DNA from 3 places in the Mesobacillus sp. MER 48 genome. Region 2 is predicted to be linked to each of the others. Evidence: riboswitches for the same ligand, from Rfam matches in the RefSeq annotation. Region 2 holds a riboswitch; each other region holds the start of a gene.
What was found. Region 2 has a riboswitch for S-adenosylmethionine ahead of mtnW (2,3-diketo-5-methylthiopentyl-1-phosphate enolase). Riboswitches for the same ligand answer to the same signal wherever they lie in the genome.
Positions count from the first base shown of each region.

Region 1: another riboswitch for S-adenosylmethionine. It lies ahead of M3593_RS18890 (methionine ABC transporter ATP-binding protein); the one in region 2 lies ahead of mtnW (2,3-diketo-5-methylthiopentyl-1-phosphate enolase).
Region 3: another riboswitch for S-adenosylmethionine. It lies ahead of M3593_RS15205 (trans-sulfuration enzyme family protein); the one in region 2 lies ahead of mtnW (2,3-diketo-5-methylthiopentyl-1-phosphate enolase).

Region 1 is NZ_JAMAUR010000006.1:145,348-153,479, reverse strand. It holds gene M3593_RS18905 (ABC transporter permease) at 1-977, opposite strand, end outside; gene M3593_RS18900 (ZIP family metal transporter) at 1,240-2,055, opposite strand; gene map (type I methionyl aminopeptidase) at 2,313-3,056, shown strand; SAM riboswitch class I at 3,232-3,335, shown strand; SAM riboswitch class I at 3,425-3,528, shown strand; gene M3593_RS18890 (methionine ABC transporter ATP-binding protein) at 3,769-4,800, shown strand; gene M3593_RS18885 (methionine ABC transporter permease) at 4,790-5,440, shown strand; gene M3593_RS18880 (MetQ/NlpA family ABC transporter substrate-binding protein) at 5,456-6,292, shown strand; gene M3593_RS18875 (hypothetical protein) at 6,369-6,749, opposite strand; gene M3593_RS18870 (M20 family metallopeptidase) at 6,805-8,013, shown strand; gene M3593_RS24125 (hypothetical protein) at 8,110-8,132, opposite strand, start outside.
Region 2 is NZ_JAMAUR010000002.1:260,230-268,361, reverse strand. It holds gene M3593_RS07555 (electron transfer flavoprotein subunit beta/FixA family protein) at 1-493, opposite strand, end outside; gene M3593_RS07550 (aspartyl-phosphate phosphatase Spo0E family protein) at 1,164-1,409, opposite strand; gene M3593_RS07545 (1,2-dihydroxy-3-keto-5-methylthiopentene dioxygenase) at 1,562-2,101, opposite strand; gene M3593_RS07540 (methylthioribulose 1-phosphate dehydratase) at 2,153-2,788, opposite strand; gene M3593_RS07535 (2-hydroxy-3-keto-5-methylthiopentenyl-1-phosphate phosphatase) at 2,785-3,447, opposite strand; gene mtnW (2,3-diketo-5-methylthiopentyl-1-phosphate enolase) at 3,444-4,667, opposite strand; SAM riboswitch class I at 5,115-5,222, opposite strand; gene M3593_RS07525 (pyridoxal phosphate-dependent aminotransferase) at 5,285-6,481, opposite strand; gene M3593_RS07520 (carbon-nitrogen family hydrolase) at 6,607-7,389, shown strand; gene M3593_RS07515 (hypothetical protein) at 7,622-7,777, opposite strand; gene M3593_RS07510 (ABC transporter permease subunit) at 7,901-8,132, opposite strand, start outside.
Region 3 is NZ_JAMAUR010000004.1:75,659-83,790, forward strand. It holds gene M3593_RS15185 (DEAD/DEAH box helicase) at 245-1,387, shown strand; gene M3593_RS15190 (amidase family protein) at 1,502-2,983, shown strand; gene M3593_RS24060 (hypothetical protein) at 3,008-3,142, shown strand; gene M3593_RS15195 (YitT family protein) at 3,336-4,202, opposite strand; gene M3593_RS15200 (CBS domain-containing protein) at 4,378-5,664, shown strand; SAM riboswitch class I at 5,753-5,855, shown strand; gene M3593_RS15205 (trans-sulfuration enzyme family protein) at 5,924-7,069, shown strand; gene M3593_RS15210 (methyl-accepting chemotaxis protein) at 7,160-8,132, shown strand, end outside.

The sequences.
Region 1 (8,132 bases), on a different contig from region 2:
GATGTTCCATTCAGTTTCTTCGTAATCTTGTTCGCAGACAGGAGCAGGATGAAGGCGATGATCGCTTTCAATAAACCAACTGCTGTTGCGTATGAGTAGCGGGCATTTTGCAGACCCATCTGATAGACGTAAATATCAATAACGTTACTGGCGCTCTCATTCAATGAGTTTCGCAAAATCAAGATCTGATCGAAGTTTGAATTCAGGACACCGCTTACAGCAAGAATGAACAAGATTGTGATGGTTGGGCGAATTGACGGCAATGTGACATGCCACATTTTTTGGAACCGGTTTGCTCCATCAATTGTGGATGATTCGTATAGTTCCGGAGATACACCAGCAATAGCTGCCAGATAGATGATTGCTGACCATCCAAGTTCTTTCCAAATATCCGAGAGAATGACAATCGCCCAGAAGTTATCCGGCTCAGCCAGGAAATTCGTCCGTTCACTGATCAACCCTAAACCTAGCAAAATATCATTGATGACACCGATATCCGCCAGCCATGTAGTCAAGATGCCTCCAAGTACAACCCATGAAATAAAATGCGGCAAGTAAGAAATTGTCTGAACCGCTTTCTTTAGCTTCATAGATGTTAGTTCATTAAGCAAAAGAGCAAAAATGATTGGGAGCGGGAAACCGATAATCAATTTAATCAAGCTGATTCCCAGGGTATTTTTGAGGACAATCCAGAAATTCTCATCCTGCAGGAATTCCTTAAACTGCATCAATCCAACCCATGGTGCCTCCGAAATCGTCTTGATGATGCTATATTCCTTGAACGCGATGATCAGCCCATACATTGGGATATAGTTAAAGATGAACATCCATACTACACCCAGAAGCGCCATCGTCTGCAAATACTTTTGTGAAATGATTGTCTTTTTGATTTTTTGGTATTTTTCTTTTTTTGTTGCCTTTTCGATAATGGTGTCAGTAACTTGTTGTTCGACTGGCTGTTCTATCTTGACTTCCATTTCTTCACCACCTTGGCTGCTTTGTCTTTCTTGTATCTTCATCATAAAAAAAAGGGCTTACATTTATAAGCCATCGAATTTTGCTTATGGTACCAATTTTTTAGTTTTGGAAAAATCGGCCAAAATATTGATACCATCACATTGTTATCGTTTTCATTTTTTCGGGAGGAGAAGATTTTAAGTTGTCCTTAATATAAAAAAACTGTGCACCAGACTAATGGTTCAGTCCGGTGCACAGTTTTCTCAGCTTTTTATCCAGTTTTTATCCTAATGCCACGTCGAGGATCATCATGATGGCGAATCCAAACATGAGGCTTAATGATGCCAAATCGCTGTTGCCGTTTTCCTGGGATCCAGGGATTACTTCTTCGGCTACCACGAAAATCATCGCTCCGGCTGCAAAGCTTAGCGCATACGGCAGAAGTGGCTGGATGAACATGACAGCGGCTGCTCCAATCATTGCGGCAACTGGTTCGACCATGCCTGAAAACTGGCCGTACATGAAGCTTTTCTTTCTTGACATTCCTACTTGCCGAAGTGGCATCGATACTGCGACACCTTCCGGGAAGTTCTGGATACCGATTCCTATTGCAAGCGCAATCGCGCCCATAAGCGAAGCCGAAGGAAAGCCTGCAGCTGCAGCTCCGAAAGCCACTCCGACCGCGAGACCTTCGGGGATGTTGTGCAAGGTAATGGCCAAGACCATCAAAGTACTTCGTCTTTTCTTTTCGGGATGGATTCCCTCAGCTTTTTCCATTGATAAATTAGGATGTAAATGGGGCATCAATTTATCTACGACCATTAAGAACAACCCGCCTAAAAGAAAACCAGTCGCAGCAGGCATCCAGCTCGGCAGGCTTCCTCCCTCACCCATTTCAATCGCAGGAGCAAGTAGTGACCAGAAACTTGCAGCAATCATAACTCCTGCCGCGAGACCCATCATACTATCCAAAAACTTTTGGTTTGGATTTTTCGTTGTAAATACTAAAGCAGCGCCCAAAGCAGTCATTCCCCAGGTAAACAAAGTCCCAATCAGCGCCTGGACAACCGGATGGAATCCCATGAAAAAATCAAGCATCTTTTTTCCTCCTAAGACTTGCTCTGTAATCAAATGTAACTCATTTTAATGTATTATATGGATAATGAAGTGGTGAATATATCTTGTTCTGCATAAATCAGACGGCGCTAAGTTTGTTTTATCAAGATTACTACATTCAATACGTAATTCCAATCCTATTTATTTTTTATCTGAAGGCACTGAGCCAGATGAATGGATTTTCACGAAAAAAAGGGATACGCTAATAAAATAGTTCATACATGGAAGGGAATTAAATCATGATTGCAAAAACAGAAGAAGATTTTAACGGATTAAAAGAAATTGGCAGGATTGTCGGCATGATTCGGGAGGAATTGGTGCAAAAGACAGTGCCCGGAATTACCACAAAGGAACTCGACGAGCTAGCAGGCGCCATGTTTGAAGAAAATGGAGCGATTTCTGCTCCGAAAGGCGAATACAATTTCCCAGGATACACCTGCATCAGTGTGAATGAAGAAGTAGCACACGGGATTCCAGGGAGCCGCGTCATTAAAGAAGGTGATATCGTTAATATCGATGTTTCCGGATCAAAAAATGGTTATTTTGCCGATACAGGAATCTCCTTTGTCGTTGGCCAAGGTGATCCGATTTTAACGAAGATATGCGAAACAGCTGTTGAGGCTTTTGAAGCAGGCTTGAAAAAGGCGAAACCCGGATCGAAGAAAAGCGGACTGGGCAAGGCGGTTATGGCGACTGCGCGGAAAAACGGACTTAATGTAATTAAAAACCTTACAGGACATGGAATCGGGCGGACCATCCATGAAGCTCCCGATCACATCTACAACTATAATGAGCCATGGGATGACGAGCTATTGAAAGAAGGAATGGTCATCGCTTTTGAGCCATTCATCTCCACTGGTGAGGAAGAAGTTTTCCAATACGAACATGATGAGTGGACTTATGTCACGGAAAACAGCTTTGTTGCACAATGTGAGCATACAATCATCCTCACTAAAAATGGACCTATCGTTATTACCAGATAAAATTCCACTTGAACCCCTTGCCGATGCAGGGGTTTTTGTATTTTTATCGGCTCTCTGCCATTTAATACTAAATTCCTATTTTTCGTGTTTCTAAAAAAATTCCCACAAAATGATTGACACATTATCTGTGACGCAGTAAAGTAATAAACAAGATTTACAACTCAATATTCGTTACTTCTTATCAAGAGAGGTTGAGGGACTGGCCCTATGACACCTCGGCAGCGGACTCCTATGGAGGACTGTGCCAAATCCAGCAAGCGTGAGCTTGACAGATAAGAAGAGGCCGACTTTTTAATTCATGTCCTCTTCTTTCTGAAGGGGACTTTTTATTTTCCAATAATCCCCATCTACAAATTAATATCGAGACTTTCTTATCAAGAGAGGCGGAGGGACTGGCCCTATGAAGCCTCGGCAGCGGACTCACATTGAGGACTGTGCCAAATCCAGCAAGCAATAGCTTGGGAGATAAGAAGAGATCTTGTCCTGCATTCGTTGCGGCATGCCTCTTCCTGTTTCCTGGAAGAGGTTTTTTTCTTTTTTAAGAAACTATAAACTTTTGTATTAAATTAGTGTCTAGCTACAGCGCCTAGCCCCTCGAGTCGCTTCGGTCCGCCCAATGAAGTCAAAGAACGACTTCACCGGTCGGCCCTCCAGCGCTTGTCGGGGCTGAACAAGGCGCTTGCGCTTTTCAATCTACAAAGGAGGAAGACTGTTGATTACATTTGAACAAGTGGAGAAAGTTTATGAAAGCCGCGGGAAAAAGGTACCGGCACTTAATGGAATTGATCTGGAAATCAAAGAAGGAGAGATATTTGGGGTCATTGGTTTTAGCGGAGCAGGAAAAAGTTCACTGATCCGCTGTGTGAATCTGTTGGAACGCCCGACATCCGGCCGGGTGATTGTCGATGGCTGCGACATGACTTCCCTTTCACTTAAAGAAGTCCGTGAGGTTAAAAGGAATATCGGGATGGTGTTCCAGCATTTCAATCTTTTGAACTCCAAGACCGTATTTGAAAATGTCGCAATGCCGCTTGTCCTCGGTAAGGTTCCGAAGGCGAAAATCAAAGAGCGGGTTTATCAGCTCCTCGACTTTGTAGGTCTCGCTGATAAGGCGGACAATTATCCGGACCAGCTTTCAGGCGGACAAAAACAGCGAATCGGCATTGCCCGTGCGCTGGCAACCCAGCCAAAGATCCTGCTTTGTGATGAAGCAACTTCGGCCCTGGATCCGCAGACTACAAGTTCGATTCTTCAGCTTTTGAAAAAAATCAACAAGGAGTACAACATCACGATATTAATCATTACCCACGAAATGTCTGTCATCAGGGAAATCTGTGACCGGGTGGCGGTCATCGAGGAAGGTAAAATCATTGAGGAAGGCTCAGTATTTGAAGTTTTTTCAGCTCCCAAAACAGTAACAGCCAGAAATTTTGTCAGCACCATCATGAATGACAATATTCCAGATTCCGTCCGCAGAATCATCAAAGGACATTCGGGGCTTCAAAAGGTATTTAGGATCAACTTCGTCGGTGAGTCAGCAGGCGAGCCGCTGCTGTCACAGCTGTCAAAGAATTTTGATATCCATGTCAATGTTCTGTTTGGAAATATCACCGAGCTTCAGGGAATTCCATTCGGCAACCTGATTGTCGAGTTCCAGGGAAGTGATAAAGAAATTTTAAGGGCTCTTAATTTTATCAATCAGCAAAAAGTCAACATAAAGGAAGTGACCGCACATGCTAGTTAATTCAGAACAAATCATCCAGGCATTAATTGAAACACTGCAAATGGTCGCGTTCTCCCTGCTGTTTTCGGCAGTCCTTGGAGTTCCCCTTGGAATTGCGCTTGTCGTGACGAGAAAAGGCCATTTGCTAGAAAATGCACCTGTCTTCAATGTACTTAACAGTGTCATCAACGTATTCCGATCAGTGCCATTCATCATCCTGCTGGTCGCAATCATTCCGCTGACCCGGCTGATTGTCGGCACATCAATTGGTACGGCCGCTGCCGTCGTCCCGCTTGTCTTTTATGCAGGACCGTATATTGCAAGATTGGTAGAGAATTCTTTGTTGGAAGTGGATCCAGGAGTTATCGAAGCCGCTGAATCAATGGGTGCCACTCCATGGCAGATTGTATTCAAATTCATTCTTCCAGAAGCTATGAGTTCACTCATTCTTGCTTTCACGATTGCAACGGTCGGATTGATCGGTGCATCGGCAATGGCCGGAGCAATCGGAGGAGGCGGCTTGGGCGACCTCGCGATTACATACGGATACCAGCGGTTTGATACCCAGACAATGTTCATCACCGTTGGTATTTTGATAGTCATGGTACAGGGGCTCCAATCCCTTGGAAATATTTCAGCTAAAAAAATCAGAAGAAGATAACAGGAGGAATCAAAAATGAAAAAACTTTTACTAGCATTGATCGTACTTAGTCTGGCATTAATCAGCACAGCATGCTCGAGCTCCTCATCATCAGCGAAAGGCGGAGAGACTGTCAAAGTAAAGCTTGGCGTCAGCGGAACAGATCACCGTGTATGGGATTTTGTCGCCAAAAAGGCAGAAAAAGAAGGAATTGACGTCGAAATCGTCACTTTCTCGGACTATGTCCAGCCGAACCTTGCGCTTGCAGAAGGCGAATTGGATGCAAACTCATTCCAAACCGTTTCTTATTTTGACGCTTTCATCAAAGAACATAATCTTGACCTTGTTCCAATCGCAACCACAATGATTGCTCCAATGGGTATTTACTCTGAAAAATATAAAGAAGTGAAAGACATTCCTGAAGGCGGGAAGATTGCTCTTGCAAATGAAGCGACAAATATGGGAAGAGGACTTCTTTTACTCCAGGAAGCTGGGCTCATCAAGCTTGAGGAAGGCTTCGACGGAATTGGCGCCCTCGATAAAATCGTTGAAAATCCAAAGAATCTTGAACTTGTGCCGCTGGTTGCCGGCCAGACACCAAGGGTATTGCCGGATGTAGCCGCATCGATCATCAACAACGGAATCGCGGTTGATGCAGGACTAACACCAAAGAAGGATGCCATCTTCCTTGAAAGTGCCACTGCCACTCCATATATCAATATCATTGCTGTCCGCGAAGAAGATAAGGACAATGAAGCTTTGAAAAAATTAGCTGAACTTTACCAGCAGGATGACACAAAGGAATTCATCGAAAAAGAATACAAAGGAAACACCCTCCCTACCTTTGTGCCGCTCAGTGAGATTGGATGGTAAGAAGAAATCTCATTTAATGCGTCCGTCATTCTTGAAGTCACCGATTTTCGGGCACACCTTCGACTGTTCTGCGACCCTAATTGCGGAAGCCATCACTTTTCGGGCGCAGCTCTGGTCGTTCTGCGACCAAGATTACGGAAGCCGTCACTTTTCGGACGCAGCTTTGACTGGTTCTGTGACCATGATTGCTGAAGCCATCACTTTTCGGGCGCAGCTTTGGTCGTTCTGCGACCAAGTTTGCGGAAGCCATCGATTTTCGGGCGCAGCTTTGACTGTTCTGCGACCGTAATTGCAGATGCCTTCGCTTTTCAGGCGCAGCTTTGACTGTTCTGCGACCGTAATTCCAGAAGCCTTCGCTTTTCGGGCGCAGCTTTGAATATTCTGCGATCATGATTGCGGAAGCCATCGCTTTTCGGGAAAGACCAGCAGGCTTGGGACTGAAGTTAATAGCTTTCAAAAGGGGATGCCCCTGTTACTCACTATTTTTATGAAAGTTTAAAGGAGGAATCAGGATGTCAACATCAGTAAAGTCACTTAAAGATATCATTACAGAAAACGTGGAACTGAACCAATATCTTTACTTAACGACCAGCCATGAAATTCACGCACGCCCGGAAATCGGCAATGAGGAGTTTTTCGCTTCCGCACGGCTTATCAATATTTTAGAAGATGAAGGTTTTGAAGTTGAAAAGGCGGTAGCAGGACACGAAACCTCCTTTGTTGCTCGCAAAAGGTCTGAAAAACCGGGACCATCCATCGCCTTTTTGGCAGAGTATGATGCCCTGCCTGGGATTGGCCATGCCTGCGGACATAATATCATAGGCACAACCAGTGTCGCCGCAGCGATCGCGCTAAGCAAAGTATTGGATGAAACTGGCGGTGAAGCAGTCGTTTTTGGAACGCCTGCCGAAGAAGGCGGACCAAATGGGAGCGCGAAAGGAAGCTTTGTAAAGCATGGCCTTGTTGAGGGAATCGATGCGGCTTTGATGCTGCACCCTTCAGGACAGACCAGATTGACATCAACCTCGCTTGCTGTGGATCCTCTCGACTTTGAATTTATCGGAAAGCCCGCCCATGCAGCGGCTTCTCCTCATGAAGGTATAAACGCTCTGGATGCTGTGATCCAGCTGTTCAACGGAATCAATGCATTGAGACAGCAGCTGACGGATGATGTTCGGATTCACGGCATCATCACCCATGGAGGGGATGCACCGAACATCATTCCTGAATATGCCAAAGCCAGATTCTTCCTCCGCGCAGCCACCCGAAGCCGATTGAATGATGTCACCCAGCGCGTAAAGGCTGTTGCAGAAGGTGCGGCCCTTGCAACTGGTGCAAAGCTGAATGTTATCGCCTTCCAAAATAAAGTCGATAATTTGCTATTGAATGATCGGTATAATGAAGTCTTTAAAAATGTGATTCAAGACCTTGGGGAGAACGTTGCAGCCAATGAAAGGGAGGGAATTGGCTCTACCGATGCAGGTAATATCAGCCAGGTCGTTCCAACCATTCACCCTTATATCAAGATAGGCCCTGATAATCTCGTGGCCCACACTGTTCCCTTCAGGGAAGCTGCAGCTTCACCAGAGGGAGACGAAGCCTTGCTAAAGGGAGCAAAAGCTCTTGCTCTGACAGCTTTACAATTATTTACAAACCAGGAACTATTGACAGATATCAAAGCTGAGTTCGAGCTGAGGAAAGCAGCGGAAAACAAACAATAACCTGTTTCCTTATACTTGCCCACTATTGAAAGAAGACCTTTGCCCATGCGCAAGGGTCTTATGGTTGTTTTAAGTTACCAGCCTGATCGATACCTATCAAAAGGAACAGAAGCACTGTT
Region 2 (8,132 bases):
TCCGTTTGATATGAACATATTTTTCATCCTTATTAACCTCTGAAACTTCTATAACATTTGTGATTGGCGGTATATCAAGACGACGGGCGATACCCGGTCCTACTTGTCCTGTGTCGCCATCAATTGCGTGCTTTCCGCAGATGACAAGGTCAATCGGGTTATTCTTTGAAATTTTTTCGAGCGCTTTGGAAAGAGCATAGCTTGTAGCAAGTGTATCCGCACCCGCGAACGCTCTGTCAGAGATCAAGTAACCCTGGTCCGCGCCAATTTCAACGCTTTTCTTGATGACGGCAACTGCCTGTGGCGGTCCCATGGACAAAACAGAAATCGTTCCACCTGTTTTATCCCTGATTTTGACCGCTTCCTGTACAGCATGGGCATCATAAGGATTCAATATCGCAGGTGCACTCCTTCTGTCCAGAGTATTCGTCTTGGGATTGATTTTAATGATCTTAGTATCGGGCACTTGCTTGACACATACGACAATGTGCATACTCTCTTTTCCCCTCCTTGGATTGAAAAACTATTAAATTGTAAGCGGTTACTTTTAGCTGTTTTCCTATATAGGCCGTTCTTCTTGAAAGAGAGGGACAATATTAGGTCCTTCACTCTTCTGTATCGTCAATCGTGATTAGAAAGAACGAGTACTTCAGAAAACAACTATTTATAAAACGGCCATGTTGACAGATTTCTTCTCTCTATGAGGAAACATCCTTTCAAGGCCTTATAAAAATAAAATGCTTTGTAGTACGATATATGAATCGCATTACAAGCATAGTACCAACAATTAAAAAAGTGAAAAACAAAGATGATATTGATAGTAAAATTTGAGGTTGAAAAAACTTGGATGAGCATCGATCATTGAACCAAATCGATAAAATGGTAATCCGCTGAAATCAACATGATGTTGGGGTAAATTGAATTTGATGATATAAACCTTTCTATGTTAAAAATATATAAAATAAGCTTATAAAAATATGATAAAAATCACACAAAGTCATATTATCGTGAAATTTTGAGCAAATTGTTACATATTTTTGGTTCTGTCAATGTTATTAGTGGATTTCCTTGAACGGAGATATACTTAGATGCTTATAAGGGGGGGAATTGCCTAAATATAATAGCCACCGCCATGGGCCAGCAGTGGCTTTTAATCTGAACATTTAAGCATGTGACAAAATATATTGTTTCTTGGTAAGCAAGATTATCTGTCTGAAGAGGATTTTTGTTTTTTGCCGTTGCACTTCTGTCTCCTTGCACAATGCCTGATATTCATAAATCAAGGTGTCAAGTTCCTGGCTGTGTCGCACTGTTTCATTACTTGTATATCCAGTTTCCAGTGCAGCAGTGATCATCAATTCCCGGACGCGATCAATTTCTTTCAATAAAGCATTTTGCGTTTGATACACTTCTAAAATCTCCTCTACTACTTTAATTGCTTAATAAAATAAATAGATTACTTGAAGAATTATTGCAAATGCTTTGATGAATGTAAATAGAATCGCAAAATAAGACAATTTTCATTCCCGAAATTTTTTTCTTCGACAAAGTTTGCGACTTCTTATTGTGACTGGCTTACTTTATCATTTTCGTAAATCGGCACCCAGCCCTCAGTGGTAACGAAAATCCTGACTGCTACCACCTGGCGGTCTTCCTGAAGCGTAAAGTAGTGGCGGATATTTTCAGGAACAGAGATTAAATCCCCCGGATTCAGGAATACTTCAAAGAATTCACCGTCTTTTCCCTGTATAACGAATACACCATGCCCGCTGACAATGAACCTTACTTCATCATCTGTATGGTGGTGCTCCTGCTTGAAATTCGCAAGCAGCTGGTCAAGATTTGGTGTATGATCTGACAGCGAAATGACATCCTGTGCTTTATAACCGCGACGCGCTGAAATATCATCGATTTCAGCCTTGAATACATCAAGGATCTGCTGCTTTTGTTCATCAGATAACAGGAATTTTTCCTGAAGGCTAGCTGGCAGCTTATTGATCTCCCATTTTTCATAAATGACTTCCTGTGAATTCAGGAATGCTTCTACCTGTTGTTCCTCAATGATTCTTTCCTGTGTGTTCTGCTTAACAATGTATGCCATCTGAATCTCTCCTTTATTTAAGTCGCTTTGTAAATAATTTTAATAATTCATTTAAACTACTTTGAACAGCTGGAATGGTTTATGCTCGAGCAGTCTCAATTGATAACGGAACAAAAACTCCGTCGCTTCGAGGATTTTCTTGGCTTCGAAGGCACTTCTGCCCCAGACGGTAACACCATGATTGCGAATCAGAACGGCTCCAGTATCCCCTTTTACGTGTTCGGAAAATGCCTTAGCAAGCGTTGGGATATGAGCATAATTTGGAATAATGGGAATTTTGAGAACAGCATCTTCCTCCCAAAGATCAAATGCCTTAATCAATTCTTGTCCTTTGAATTGAACCTCCCCCCTGTCACCATACACCTCGGAAATCACATTATTGTCAATGGTATGGACATGCAGGCTGCAGCCTGCATTGGTCTTCTTATAGACCTCCACATGAAGGAGGGTTTCAGCAGAAGGCTTTAAGTGTGTTTCCTCTGCCGGCCGACCATATTGGTCAACAAGTAAGAAGTCCTCATCCGTCCGCTTCCGCTTATCTTTCCCGCTTGCTGTCACAAGGAATTGCACCGGGTCGCTCTCCACTTTAATCGCCAGGTTCCCGCTTGTTCCCATGAACCAATCCCGCTCTGCTAATTCGGCTTTCACATCAGCCAGCTCTTCCCATTTTGATTCTAAAATGCTCATCCTCTCACCCCTGTCTGAATTTTAAGAGCTTCAATACAATCATGGAATGTCTCAAAAGGTGTATATGGAATCTTCCATTCTTCGCATTTATCTTTTAAATAATCTCTCGCAAACACATAATCTGCCTGTTTGGCTGCTTCGAGGTCGGTCACGGAATCACCGATGACGATTTTATAGATTCCGTCCTGATCCAGATTCCTCATGATGGTTGGCTTGCAACAACCGCAATCATTTGAACATTGATCATCACAGCTGTTTGGCCATTCAATTTTTATTGATTCACCTGAGAAATCTGAGCCATTGCAAAAAATGCCTTCAATCGGCCCGAATGATTTGATGATCGGTTCAATGAAAAAGTCAATCCCGCCGCTGACAATATAGACAGGAATCCCCTCCTCTCTCGCAAAATCAAGGAAATCCTGGAACCCGGGACGAATTCTCGCATTTTTCAAGGCAAACTCTATTATTTCCTCCTTCAGGCTGACTGGAAGGAGGGAGAACATTTTCCCGACTCCTTCCCTGATGGAAATCGTACGATTCAGCACTCCTTCCTTCAGTTCTTCCCACCCATCTGGAGCAAACCGGTTCATGATGGCTATAATGTTATCCTTTTCGGTCACTGTACCATCAAAGTCACAGAAAATGACTGGGTGGCTCATTTTGCCACCGCCTTAGCCAAACCCCAAAGTTCGATTGCTGCCCTCAACTCATTGAATTCATGAGCACCTTCCTCGAGCGTTTTACCTTTAAGCACTGTGTCGATCGCCTGCCTGAAAGCTTTTCCGCCTCCCTGTGCTCCCCCGGGATGTCCATGAACACCGCCGCCAGCATTGATGATCGAATCCAGTCCGAAATCCTCGATAAGAAGGGGAACCATTCCCGGATGGATACCAGCGGATGGGACAGGGAATGTTCTCTTGAATTGGTCCTCGGCAGTCAATGCCTCAGCGATCGAAAGAGCCTGCTGTTTTTCAAGGGCGACACTGCCATAAGGAGATGGAAACAGGGAGAAATCTGCACCAGCATAGCGTAGAAGCTTCCCGAGCAGCAAAGAATGGGAAAAACCATATTCATCCGCTGCTGTAAACGCACCGCTTACCGCGGGATGCGCCATGATCGGAATGCCAATCTCATCATCTTCCCTTAGCTCCTGCAGTACATCAAGTCCGTAGGCAAAAACATTGAACAGCAATGCGTCCGCTCCCAACTCAGCTGCTTTTCTCGCCTTGTCTTTCAGCTGGGTCGTTCTGCCCGTCAGATTGGCAGCATAAAGCGTTCTGTGACCGGTAGTTTGATAGACTTCTTCAAGGACCTGTTTTCCTGACATGATTCGTTTTTCAAAAGGAGCAAGCTCATTTTCAAACAAGATTTCGTCATCCTTGATCAGGTCGACTCCGCCAAGACTTTGTTCTTTCAATTGTTTTAACAGGAATGGAAGGTCGCGGCCGATCACTCCTTTGAAGATACTCATAAGCAATGGCCTGTCATAAACACCCAGCTTATTGCGGATTCCTTCAATCCCGAATCGGGGACCTGGAAAAGTTTTTTTCAATTGATCTCCGAATTCGAGATCGACCAGCTTTATTTTTCCGTCGAGCGATAGCTTGCCAAAAACCGTTGTAAGAATTGCCGGCAAGTCTGGAGAAAAATTGATAGCCGGATAAGCGATCTTAATGGTCGCCACGGTATCAGAATTTGCGTCCAGGCCACTGCCTTCGACCGAAACCACTCTTCCCTTATGCTTTTTTAATTGTTTTTGGTCCAATTCCGGCAAATCTGTCCAGGATCCTACTGTCAAACCAAGTGCTATTCCCTCTGCTTTTTTCTCTGGGTTATGCTTAGCGTCATGGACTATGTAAGTTGCTGTAATTTCACTCATGAAAATCAATTCCTTTCAGTTAGAAAATCGATAGCGCCTTATCCAGCTCCGACAAGCGCTGGAGGGCCAGGCAGTGAAGCCGTTCTTTGAATTCATTGCCCAGTATCGAAATCGAAAAGTATAGCTGACTGCCCAGAAACGCAGAAACTGGAGACTCCGATAAAGAAGCGCTTTTTGCTTCTGCCGGCGGAGTTGAAGTTTCGGAGTTTCCAGGAGGCGACACTAGATAATTCGAAAAGCGAAGGCGACTGCCCAACTCCGACAAGCGTTGGAGGGCCTGACAGTGAAGTCGTTCTTTGACTTCATTGGCAGGACCGAAACGTCTCGAGGAGTTAGGAGCCGCAGCTAGCCAAGCGTCTCGAGGGCTGGGCACTGGAGCCAATCAAATTGTAAAAAGCATTAAAAAAACCTCTTCACAAAGAAGAGGTTAGGACGTTCACTAAACTCTTCTTATCTTTCAGCTTTCGCTGCAAGAATTAGCACCGTGCCCAGCATTATGCTGGATCGGTTGCCGGGCTTCATCGGGCTCGTCCCTCCGCCTGCTCTTGATAAGAAAATAATTTAATTAAGTTATTTAATTGGTTAAAGTGAATTTATTAATTAGGATTATGTCAGGTTCACAAATCATTGTCAATATCTTTTTTGAAAATTCCTAAGCTTTCGATTCTGCTGACTGCTTCCTTCAATCTCTTTTCAGAAGTGAGCAAGCCTACCCGAACATAGCCTTCACCATACTCGCCAAACCCAATTCCAGGTGCAACGGCAATATGGGCTTTTTCCAGAAGAAAGTCAGCAAAATCAACGGATGAGGTGAATCCTTCGGGTATCTTAAGCCAGGCAAAAAAAGACCCTTTGGGTGCAGTGACCTTCCAGCCAATACCTGTCAAACCGTCAATGAGTATGTTTCTTCTTGATTCATACAAGTCATTCAATTCTGCTACACATTCCTGTGATCCAAGCAACGCTTCGGCAGCAGCCTCCTGGATCGCACCAAACAAACTGACGTACATATGGTCCTGGAGTAAATTAATTGCAGCAATCACACTCTTGTTGCCAGCTGCAAAACCCACTCGCCATCCGGCCATATTATACGTCTTCGATAAAGTATAAATCTCGATGCCTATATCCTTGGAACCCTTTGACTGCAGAAAGCTATATGGGCGTTTTCCGTCAAAGCCAACCGCCCCATAAGCAAAATCGTGGACAACACATATATTATGTTTTTGTGCAAGATCGATTGTCTGGTCAAAGAATGCTTGATCCGCAATCGCTCCAGTGGGATTATTAGGATAATTCAAGAACATCAATTTCGCCTGGGCGAGTTCTTCGGAGCCTAACTCGGTGTAGTCAGGAAGGAAGCCATTTTCTTCTCTCAGCGGCATTTTTATCATTTCTGCCCTTGCCAGCTCGACTCCTGACCAGTAGTCAGGATAGCCAGGATCTGGAACAAGGATCGAGTCTCCAGGGTTCAACAAGCATTGAGGAATTTCGACCAGTCCAGCCTTGCCGCCAAACAAGATGGCAATTTCCTCTTCAGGATCAAGATCGACGCCATATTCCCTTTTATAAAACTCAGCTGCCGCTTCTTTTAAATACCGAAATCCACGGAATGGTGAATACTTATGGTTCAGAGGATTTTCGGCAGCTGTTTTTAATGTGTCCACAATATGTTCCGGGGTAGGCTGGTCAGGATTCCCCTGTCCGAGATTGATGACATCAGCCCCTTTTTCGGTATATGTGCCCACCTTTTGCACGAGCGAAGCAAAAAATTGTCTGGGCAGGCTTTTCAATAACTCAGATTGTTCGAACTCCATTCTCTCACCTGCTTAATTATTTATTAATTTTAAATTTTTTAATTTGAAATTCTAGTCACAAATGATATAACGTAAATAGTAACTTGTAAAGATATAATTTTCAGAAACTATGGCGGTGACTTTATATGAAATTCAAGATTGCATGCTTGCAGATGGATATAGCATTCGGAAACCCTGAAAAAAACTACGCTGCTGCATCCCTTATGATTGACCGGGCAAGTTCTCATAATCCAGATATCATGGTCCTTCCTGAACTATGGACAACCGGATACGATCTGGCCAATTTGGATGGCACAGCCGAAGAAGAAGCACAGAAGGCCAGAGTTTTTTTCCATGAAGCAGCTGTGAAGCACCAAACCCATTTTATTGGCGGTTCCGTTGCCAACAAAACAGAAGCTGGCATTGAAAATACAATGCTCATTTATAACAAGAATGGTAATTTTGCCGGAAAATACAGTAAGCTTCACCTGTTCCAGCTTATGGATGAGCACTTATACCTCGCTGCTGGGAAAGAAAAAGGCTTGTTCTCTTTGGACGGACATAGTTTCGCCGGGCTGATTTGCTATGACATCCGCTTCCCGGAATGGGTGCGTGCCCATGCCCTTCAAGATGTTGAAGCACTCTTCATTGTCGCAGAATGGCCTATCCAGCGGCTTGAACACTGGCGCGCTTTGCTTATTGCCCGTGCCATTGAAAACCAATGTTTTGTCATTGCCTGCAACCGCGCCGGAGCGGATCCTAACAATACATTTGCGGGCCATTCAATGATCATCGGTCCCTGGGGTGACGTGATCGCTGAAGGCGGGGAAGGCGAGGAGATCCTGTTCGCAGAAATCGATCTTGATCAGGTTAAAGAGGCGAGGAGCAAAATCCCTATTTTTGCAGACAGGCGGCCTGAACTGTATTAATGCATATATCCAGCAAAAAAACCGCCTGGGAAAAGCCCTAAACCGTTCCGTTTTAGGGTGCATATATTTTAAATGACAATGAAAATGGCGTGTAAACTGACATCAGTTTTGACACGCCTTTTTTCTGATTAATTGTATTTTCACAGCCGAAAAATTAACATTCTTATTCAACAATTCAACCTTTTTGTTTAAGGGTGTCTTTTCAAAAAAATGGTTGAATTGTTGCTTGTATTTATAACCAATCAATATAGAGATGTAAAATAAAGCTAACAATCACAATAATTGATACAACATTTACCCAAATAGGTTCTTTTTTTTCGTCCATTTTTTTGCTAACTTCCCTATGGTAATCCTTTTGGATTTTTTTCTTTTTGTAATCTAAATTCAAAAAGGATCGACCCCTTTCTTACTCAAATGAGTCCAAAAAGTTTGTTTATACTAAACCGTTCGTTCATAAAGAAATTATGAAAATGTAACGTCTATTACTTAGCACACTTCAACCCTTCTTTAATTATATTTTTCGGTTAGCATCTTCAATCTTGTTCACAAGTGATTTAATCAAAATCAAGAAAAATACTGATATTAACAGCGGACCAAAGAAGGTCCAGGGTGCAGTCAAGAATTCATCCTTTCCTTGACCTATCATGCCTGCCCATTCACCTGATTCAGACAAATACTTTGGAACTACTTCTTCTGCTGCTGCAATGTTTCCTGGCTTGGATCCACCGATAAAGTATTGAAAA
Region 3 (8,132 bases), on a different contig from region 2:
ACGCGGAATTTCCAGGTCGCCAAATAAAAGTTGGAAATCGCCAATATAATAAAATTTTCGCCAGAAAAGCTATGTGAGTCGCCAATAAAATTATATTTTCGCCAATAAAGTTGTGAACTCCGCCAATAAAATAAATCCGAGTCACAAACTAGATGAAAAATCGCGATTCAGCGTGGGAAGACTGGACTTATAAGCAGGTTTTAGCTAGTATCAATACTAGAATGTTTACGTGAAGGAGAAAATCATGTCAGAAACTCAACCAATAATCGCTCAATTGAACCCTTTCCTGCAGCAGGCCTGGGAGAAGGCTGGATTCGAGGCAATGACGTCAGTCCAGTCGACAACGATCCCATTAATAATAGAAGGAAAAGATGTTGCCGCTGAATCGCCGACTGGTACGGGCAAAACTTTAGCGTACCTGCTTCCTGTTTTAAATAAAATCGATGCGAAGATGCAGAATACACAGGCCGTAATTCTTGCCTCATCACAGGAACTTGTCATGCAGATCCTCGCTGAAATCCAGAAATGGGGAGAAGGCAGCGGAATCAAATCAGCAAGCCTGATTGGCGGTGCTAATCTGAAGCGCCAGATTGACAAGCTGAAAAAAAGCCCGCACATCATCGTCGGAACTCCTGGACGCACGAATGAACTGATCAAGCAGAAAAAGCTGAAGATGCATAAGGTCCACACCATCGTACTCGATGAAGGCGACCAGCTGCTGACACCGGAACATAATGAAACGGTGAAAAGTATCGTGAAATCGACTCTTGCTGATCAAAGGCAGCTATTACTTTTTTCAGCCACACTGCCTGAGGCTGTAGAAAAATCAATCAACAGGCTGGCGAATGATCCTGAAATCATCAAGGTGAAGAAGGATGACACCATTGATGCAGCCAAAGTCGAGCATATTTACTTCCGCAGTGAGCAGCGTGACAAGATCAAAATTCTTGAGAAAATTGCGCGTCTTGATGGAACAAAGTCGCTCGTATTCATTAAGGATATCCCTAATCTGATCATTGCTGCTGAGAAGCTGAATTTCAAGGATATCCCGGTTGGACAGCTGCATAGCGAACTGACAAAGCAGGACCGACAGAAATACTTGAATAAATTCCGCGAAGGCAACAGTGAGATGCTGCTTGTCACGGACATCGCGGCTCGCGGGCTTGATATTAAAGGTGTCACCCATGCCGTCCATTTCGATTTTCCAAGAGAACAGGATAAGTATATCCACCGTTCCGGACGTACTGGCCGTTTTGGCGCAGAAGGGACTGTCATCTCAATCGTCAATGAAAGAGAAGAACGTGATTTGAAGAAATTCTGCAAGGCGCTTAATATCGAGCCATTGCTGAAGGAATTTTACGGTGGCAAAATTGTCGATCCAGAATAAGGGAATTCAAAAGCTATAGGCCGGTCCTATAGCTTTTTTCTATAAATAAAGGGATTTTCGTAAAATTTACAGAATATATATTCCGAAGTTTAATATTGGAAGGAACTGTTGAATATGAAAAATCCTCGTTTACATACATTGATGGAAGAATGGCTCCCGGAAGCGACAATCGATGACATGCAGGAAAAAATGGAGAGCGGTGAGCTGACTTCACATGATCTTGTGCTGATGTATCAGGCAAGGATCGCTGCTTTTGATAGAACAATCAAATCGGTGCTTGAATTGAATCCAGATGCTCTGCATATTGCGGCTTCACTTGATGCTGAGCGAAAACAAAAGGGTCCGAGAAGTCCGCTGCACGGTATCCCAATCCTGGTAAAAGACAATATCGATACTGGCGATAAAATGCATACAAGCGCCGGATCGCTGGCCTTGAAGGATTCCATTGCCTTGAAGGATTCGTTTGTTGCGTTCAAGCTCAGGGAAGCTGGCGCCGTCATCCTCGGAAAAACAAATATGACCGAGTGGGCCAATTTCATGGCAAATGGCATGAAAGGCGGCTACAGTTCACGCGGGGGGCAGGTACTGAATCCTTATGGCCCCGGCAAGTTCGAAGTCGGTGGCTCAAGCGCAGGATCAGGTGCGTCGATTGCAGCGAATCTGGCGGCGGCTGCGGTTGGTACGGAAACGGATGGCTCGATTTTAAACCCCTCCTCACAGAATTCCCTGGTTGGCATCAAGCCAACAGTCGGACTGGTCAGCCGCAGCGGCATCATCCCGATTGCCCACACCCAGGACACGGCAGGGCCGATGGCGAGAACCGTCAAGGATGCAGTGTATCTTTTAGAAGCGATTGCCGGGCAGGATCCGCAAGACCCGGCAACAATGGTAAGTTTAGCTGAATTCAACCATGACTCTCTTTTCGATAAAAAAGCATTAAAAGGCACAAAGATTGCTGTTGCCAGGGAAGAGTATATAGGTAAATGGACTAAGGAACAGGAACAAATTTTTCAAAAAGCGCTTGAAAAATTGGAGGAACTTGGCGCTGAGGTTATTGAAGCTGCAATCCCAGCAGCAAAAGCGAAGTGGGGACACAATGTTTTAAGCTATGAATTCAAGGCTGATCTGAATGCTTATTTAAATGGACTGAATATCCCAATCAAGACGCTCGCGGATGTCATTGCCTTTAATTATCAGCATGGTGAGAGAACGCTGAAGTACGGCCAGGAAGTGCTGCTGAAATCAGAAGCGACAAGCGGTGCTTTGACGGAAGCAGAGTACCTCGAAGAACTCGAGTACAATCTGTATATGGCCAGGGAACAGGGAATTGACTATGCCCTGAAGGAATACGGAGCAGATGTGGTGCTCTTCCCTATGGACGGCTCGACGATCGGCTCTAAGTCGGGCTATCCGTCAGTAACGGTACCAGCTGACTACACGGAAGAAGGAGAACCGGTGGGAATCACTTTCACGGGCACAGCCTTCAGCGAACCGCTGCTGATCAAGCTTGCATATGCCTACGAACAGGCAACCAGGGTCCGCCGTGCACCCGAACTTGGAATAAACGTAAACGAAAAAATCCATACTACACCTTGAATCCATTAAAAGGAGCGAGGAAGCATGGGTAAGCAAAAGCTAGGCAACGGAAACGCCCAGCGTAACAACAATAAGAAAAAAGGCAATAACACACCAGAAGAGCTAGTCGAGTTTACAACCGGCCAGAAAGAGAAAAAATTCAATAATCCGATTGATTAACAGTAAAATGCCCCTGCAATTTCCTCGCAGGGGCATTTTTATATAAGGATTGAGCTCTTTTAGAAATTGTATTGGCGAAAAAATAAATAATTCGACCACTTTTGGAGTTAATTCGACCACATTTTAAAATAATTTGGCGGATTTTTAATTTATTCGACCACATTCATGGATTATTCGACCAAGTCTGCATTTTTTAATGCCCGCTGCCCTTATCAAAATTACTCCCTGATACATCGGCCACATTCTCGATTGCGACAAGCGCGTTCGGATCGATATCATCAACCACCGAGCGCAGGGTGGACAATTCAATCCGGCTGACGATCGTATAGATGATTTTCTTTGGTTCGCTTGAAAAAACGCCCTGGCCCTGGATATAGGTCATGCCGCGTCCTAATTGCTTCAGCAGGGCTTCGGCGATTTCTTCCGGGACATCGGAAATGATTGTGACCGATTTTAACTCTTCCATACCCTCAACGACGACGTCAATCATCTTAAAGGCGATAAAATAGGTGATGATCGAGTACATGGCTGTTTCCCAACTGAACACGAGCAAGGCGGCCAAAAGGAAGATGAACAAGTTCATGATCATGACGATCTGCCCAACGGACACGGTGCGCTTCTTGCTGACAAGGATCGCGATGATTTCGGTGCCGTCAAGCGCCCCGCCAGCGCGGATGACGAGGCCGACACCGGTTCCGAGGATGACGGCGCCGATGATGGTGGCCAAAAATAAATCATCCGTCACCCGGTCGAAGTGATGGAAATACGCTGTCGTTACGGATAAAATAATGACACCGTACAGCGTCCGAAGCGTGAATTTCATGCCCATTCTCTTATATCCGATATAAAGGAAAGGCAGATTGAACAGGATCAGGAAAATACTCATCGAGACGTTGGTCAATTCCGCTGCAATAATCGAAAGGCCGATGACACCTCCGTCAAGGATGGCGTTGGGGACGAGGAACATATCAAGCCCGAATGCAGCGATAATCGCCCCGATTGTAATTGTCACAAGCTGTGTGACCTCTTTTATGACTCTTTTTTTCTTTGTTGCTGCCACTAAATATCAAACCCTTTTCTATAAAAATCTACTTTCTAATTGCATTGTATGTACTATACTTATTGTATCAAACTTAAAAGTCATCTGGAAATTCAACATTATATATCCATGATTAGTAAATGCGTGTTTTGGGGTAATGAGTAGGGAAGTGATTCGAAACAACGGAGGGACCATTTTGGCTAACGAAATTCAGGTTAAACATAGATCCAATAAGCAACAGACAACGTCGAAAAAAAGGAAAAATCAACACAATAGAAACAAGAATAAGAAAACCGGCAACAATTCATATCTTCGAACCAATCCAAGACCGGCAGTTGACGATAACCGCCTCAAGCGTGCCGAAGAGAACGTTGACGATCTGCCGAAAAAAGATTCCAGCAAAATAACAAAGCAGGATAGAAGCAAAGTAATCGATCAGAATAATGGTAAACCATCAAAAAAGAGAAACAGCAAAATAACGACTCAAGATAACACTAAAACAACAAAACAGAACAACGGCAAAGCAACTACCCAAGATAACGCTAAAACAACAAAACAGAACAACGGTAAAGCAACAACTCAAGAAAACGGTAAAACAACGGATCAAAACAACAGCAAAAAGACAAACAAAAGTAACGTAAAAACAACGAATCAGAACAGCACAAAAGCCATAAATCAAATCAGTGACAAAGCAAAAAACCAAAACACAGGCATTGAAAAATCGCAAAAAGCTTCTGCTTCTCAGGCGTCTTCAGAAAATCAAGAGGTAAAGCATAAAGAACAATCCGGCAAGTTTGAAACGGCTTTTAACCGGATCCATAAAGCGCTGAAGGAAATGGTGAAGGGGACGGACAGCGATGCGTTTGTCGAGCTGCTGTACTCTGGCTATAAGAATCATTCATTGGTCCGCAAGTATAAAAGTGAACTGCATCAGTTTGCCAAGCTGCGGAATGCGATTGTCCACGAACGGGTGAATGCGGATTATTATATTGCCGAGCCGCATATCGAGGTAGTCGAGCGGATTGAGGAAATCGCGAAGGAGTTCGAGAAGCCGCAGACGGCATTATCAATCGCGACCAGTCCCGTGTTTTATTATTATGAGGATGCTTATCTAAAAGATGTGCTTAAGGTCATCAACAAGTTTGATTTTACGAGATTCCCGGTCTATGACAAGGATGATAAATATGTTGCACTGCTGACTTCAACAGAGATCATCCAGTGGATGGCGAAGCATTTTTCCGACAGTGTCGTTCACTTTGAAGATGTGCGGGTGAAAGAATTGCTGACCAAGGGGAAAAATTATTTCGTGACGTTTGTGGATGAGGAAGCATCTTTATACCATATTGAGGAATTATTCGAGCGTTACCACACGAGGGGCAAGAAGCTCCAGGCGGTCATTATCACGGAAACAGGCGACCGCCACGGAAAGCCAATCGGTGTCATCACACCATGGGATTTGCTTGACAGTGATCCAGAAGATTGACTTCACAAATCTTTAGAAAATCGTTCATTGACGAATTTACAGCGATATTGATATACTTCTGCTAATATTAATGATTTTAAATCAATAACTCTTATCCAGAGCGGCGGAGGGACAGGCCCTGCGAAGCCCGGCAACCTTCTTTTTTCATTGAAAGGTGCTAATTCCTGAAGAACGATTTCTGAAGATAAGAGAGGCTTAGCAATTGGAACCTCTCCTTATTTGGAGAGGTTTTTATATTTTTTAAAAGCAGGTGGATGAAATGACGAACAACAGATTTGAAACGGAAGTGCTTCACTCTGTACATACTAAGCAGCAGGGTATTAAAAGCAAGGCAACACCGATTTACCAGACTTCAGCTTTTACCTTCAATGATCTTGATGAATTGGAGGGTTTTTATCAGGGTGAGGGCAATTATTTGTACTCCAGGGTCGGCAATCCGAATACGGATGAACTCGGGCAAGCGGTAGCGGCTCTTGAGCATGCAGAGGATGGTGTGGCGGCTTCATCTGGATTGGCTGCAATTTTGGCAGGTGTCCTGGCAGTTGTGAAGAGTGGGGACCATATTGTTGCGGCGGACGATGTGTATGGAGGTAGCTTCCATATGCTAAAAGCAGAGCTTGAGCGCTTCGGGATTGAAACAACGTTCGTGCCGTTCTCGGATTTGGGCAATGTCACAAACGCCATCAAGCATAATACAAAGCTTCTATACACAGAGTCGATCACGAATCCGCTGCTTCGCGTTGAAAAGCTGGATGAAGTCATCGAGCTGGCAAAGATTAAAAAACTCGTTGTATTAGTTGATAATACGTTTGCCACTCCGCTCCATGTGCGTCCATATGAAGGCGGTGCCGATCTGGTTGTCCACAGTGCGACAAAATATATTGGCGGGCATAGCGATGTCACTTCAGGCGTCATTGTTGGCAGGAAAGAACTGATTGCCGAAGCACGCGCGAGAATCGTCAACCTTGGGGCGAATCTGAGTCCATTTGAAGCGTGGCTGACCTGCAGAGGCTTGAAGACGCTTGCCTTGAGAATGAAAGCACAATCGGAGAATGCCAGATTGCTTGCCGAAAGTCTTCGGGAAAATAAGAATATCGCAAAGGTATACTATCCATTCGCAGAAGCTGAACAAGGATTTGGGGCTATCGTATCAATTGAGCTGGCGGAGCATGTGGATCCTGCCCAGTTTTTCAAATCGCTTGGCTGGGTAAAAATCGTTCCGACACTTGCGGGCGTCGAAACCACCGTCTCCCATCCGCTGAAAACCTCCCATCGCGCACTCCCTCCTGAGGCGCAGGAAGAACTTGGCATCACTTATCGTCTGGTGAGGATTTCGGTCGGAATTGAGCACGGAGAGGATATCGTTTCACAATTTGAAGCTGCGCTGGCTAAAGCTGTTGAATAGGATGGAAAATTTTCTGGAAATGCCGATATTATGATAGAAAGATCATTCATCCCCAGTGTTCGCGCTGGGGATTTTACAGGAGTGGATAGTATGCGGGACCTTTCGTTGAAAACAAAGGTGTTTGCTTTTTTTGGCTTGTTATTCTTTGTTTATGCCATTTCGACGTTATACAATTTTTACTTGCTGAATTCATTCAAAGTAGACTCTGATCCAGCCGAACTGGTATCCAGGAGTATGTATTCGACAGCCATTGCGGGTTCACTTATTTCAATAGGGTGCCTTGTTTTCATCATTATTTTATTCAGAAGGGTATTCAAGCCCATCGATCGCCTCACACAAGCGACACAGAGAATTGTTCAGGGTGATCTGGCAGTGGAACTGGCCAGTGATTCAAAAGATGAGATTGGGAAGCTGACCTCCCATTTTGATGCGATGATCAGTCAATTAAGGCTGCTCGTAGCCCAATGCCAGGACAATACCCGGGTTTTGCACGACTCTGCAAGAAAGCTATTCGAGAATTCACAGGTCCATGAAAATGAAAGCGAGAGAATAAAAGCTTCCATTCTTCAAGTCTCTGCAGGTGCTGAACAGCAGCAGGGCCATTCGGCAGTGCTGAGTGATATTGTTGATAATATGGTGCAAAGAATCAGCGAGATTGCTGAACTATCGAATCGGATTGAGACAATGTCCACGACCAATGCTGTTAAAAGTGAACAAGGCCAGACGTTCATCAGTGAAACGAGCACACAGGTGGGACGGATGGATCAGATTACGAGGCAGGCTGCCCGGGATGCTGAATCACTGGCTGAAAAGACGAATAAAATCGAAGAGATCGTCAGTATCATTTCTGGAATTGCCAACCAAACGAATCTGCTGGCATTGAACGCGGCTATCGAAGCTGCACGCGCAGGGGAACAGGGGAAGGGTTTTGCTGTCGTGGCCGATGAAGTGCGATTATTGGCTGAGCAATCGCTTCATGCATCCCGGCAAATCCAGGAAACGATCGAGGTTGTCCGCAGTGACATTAAACAGATGGTGGATGTTATGTCAGGCGGAAGCATGG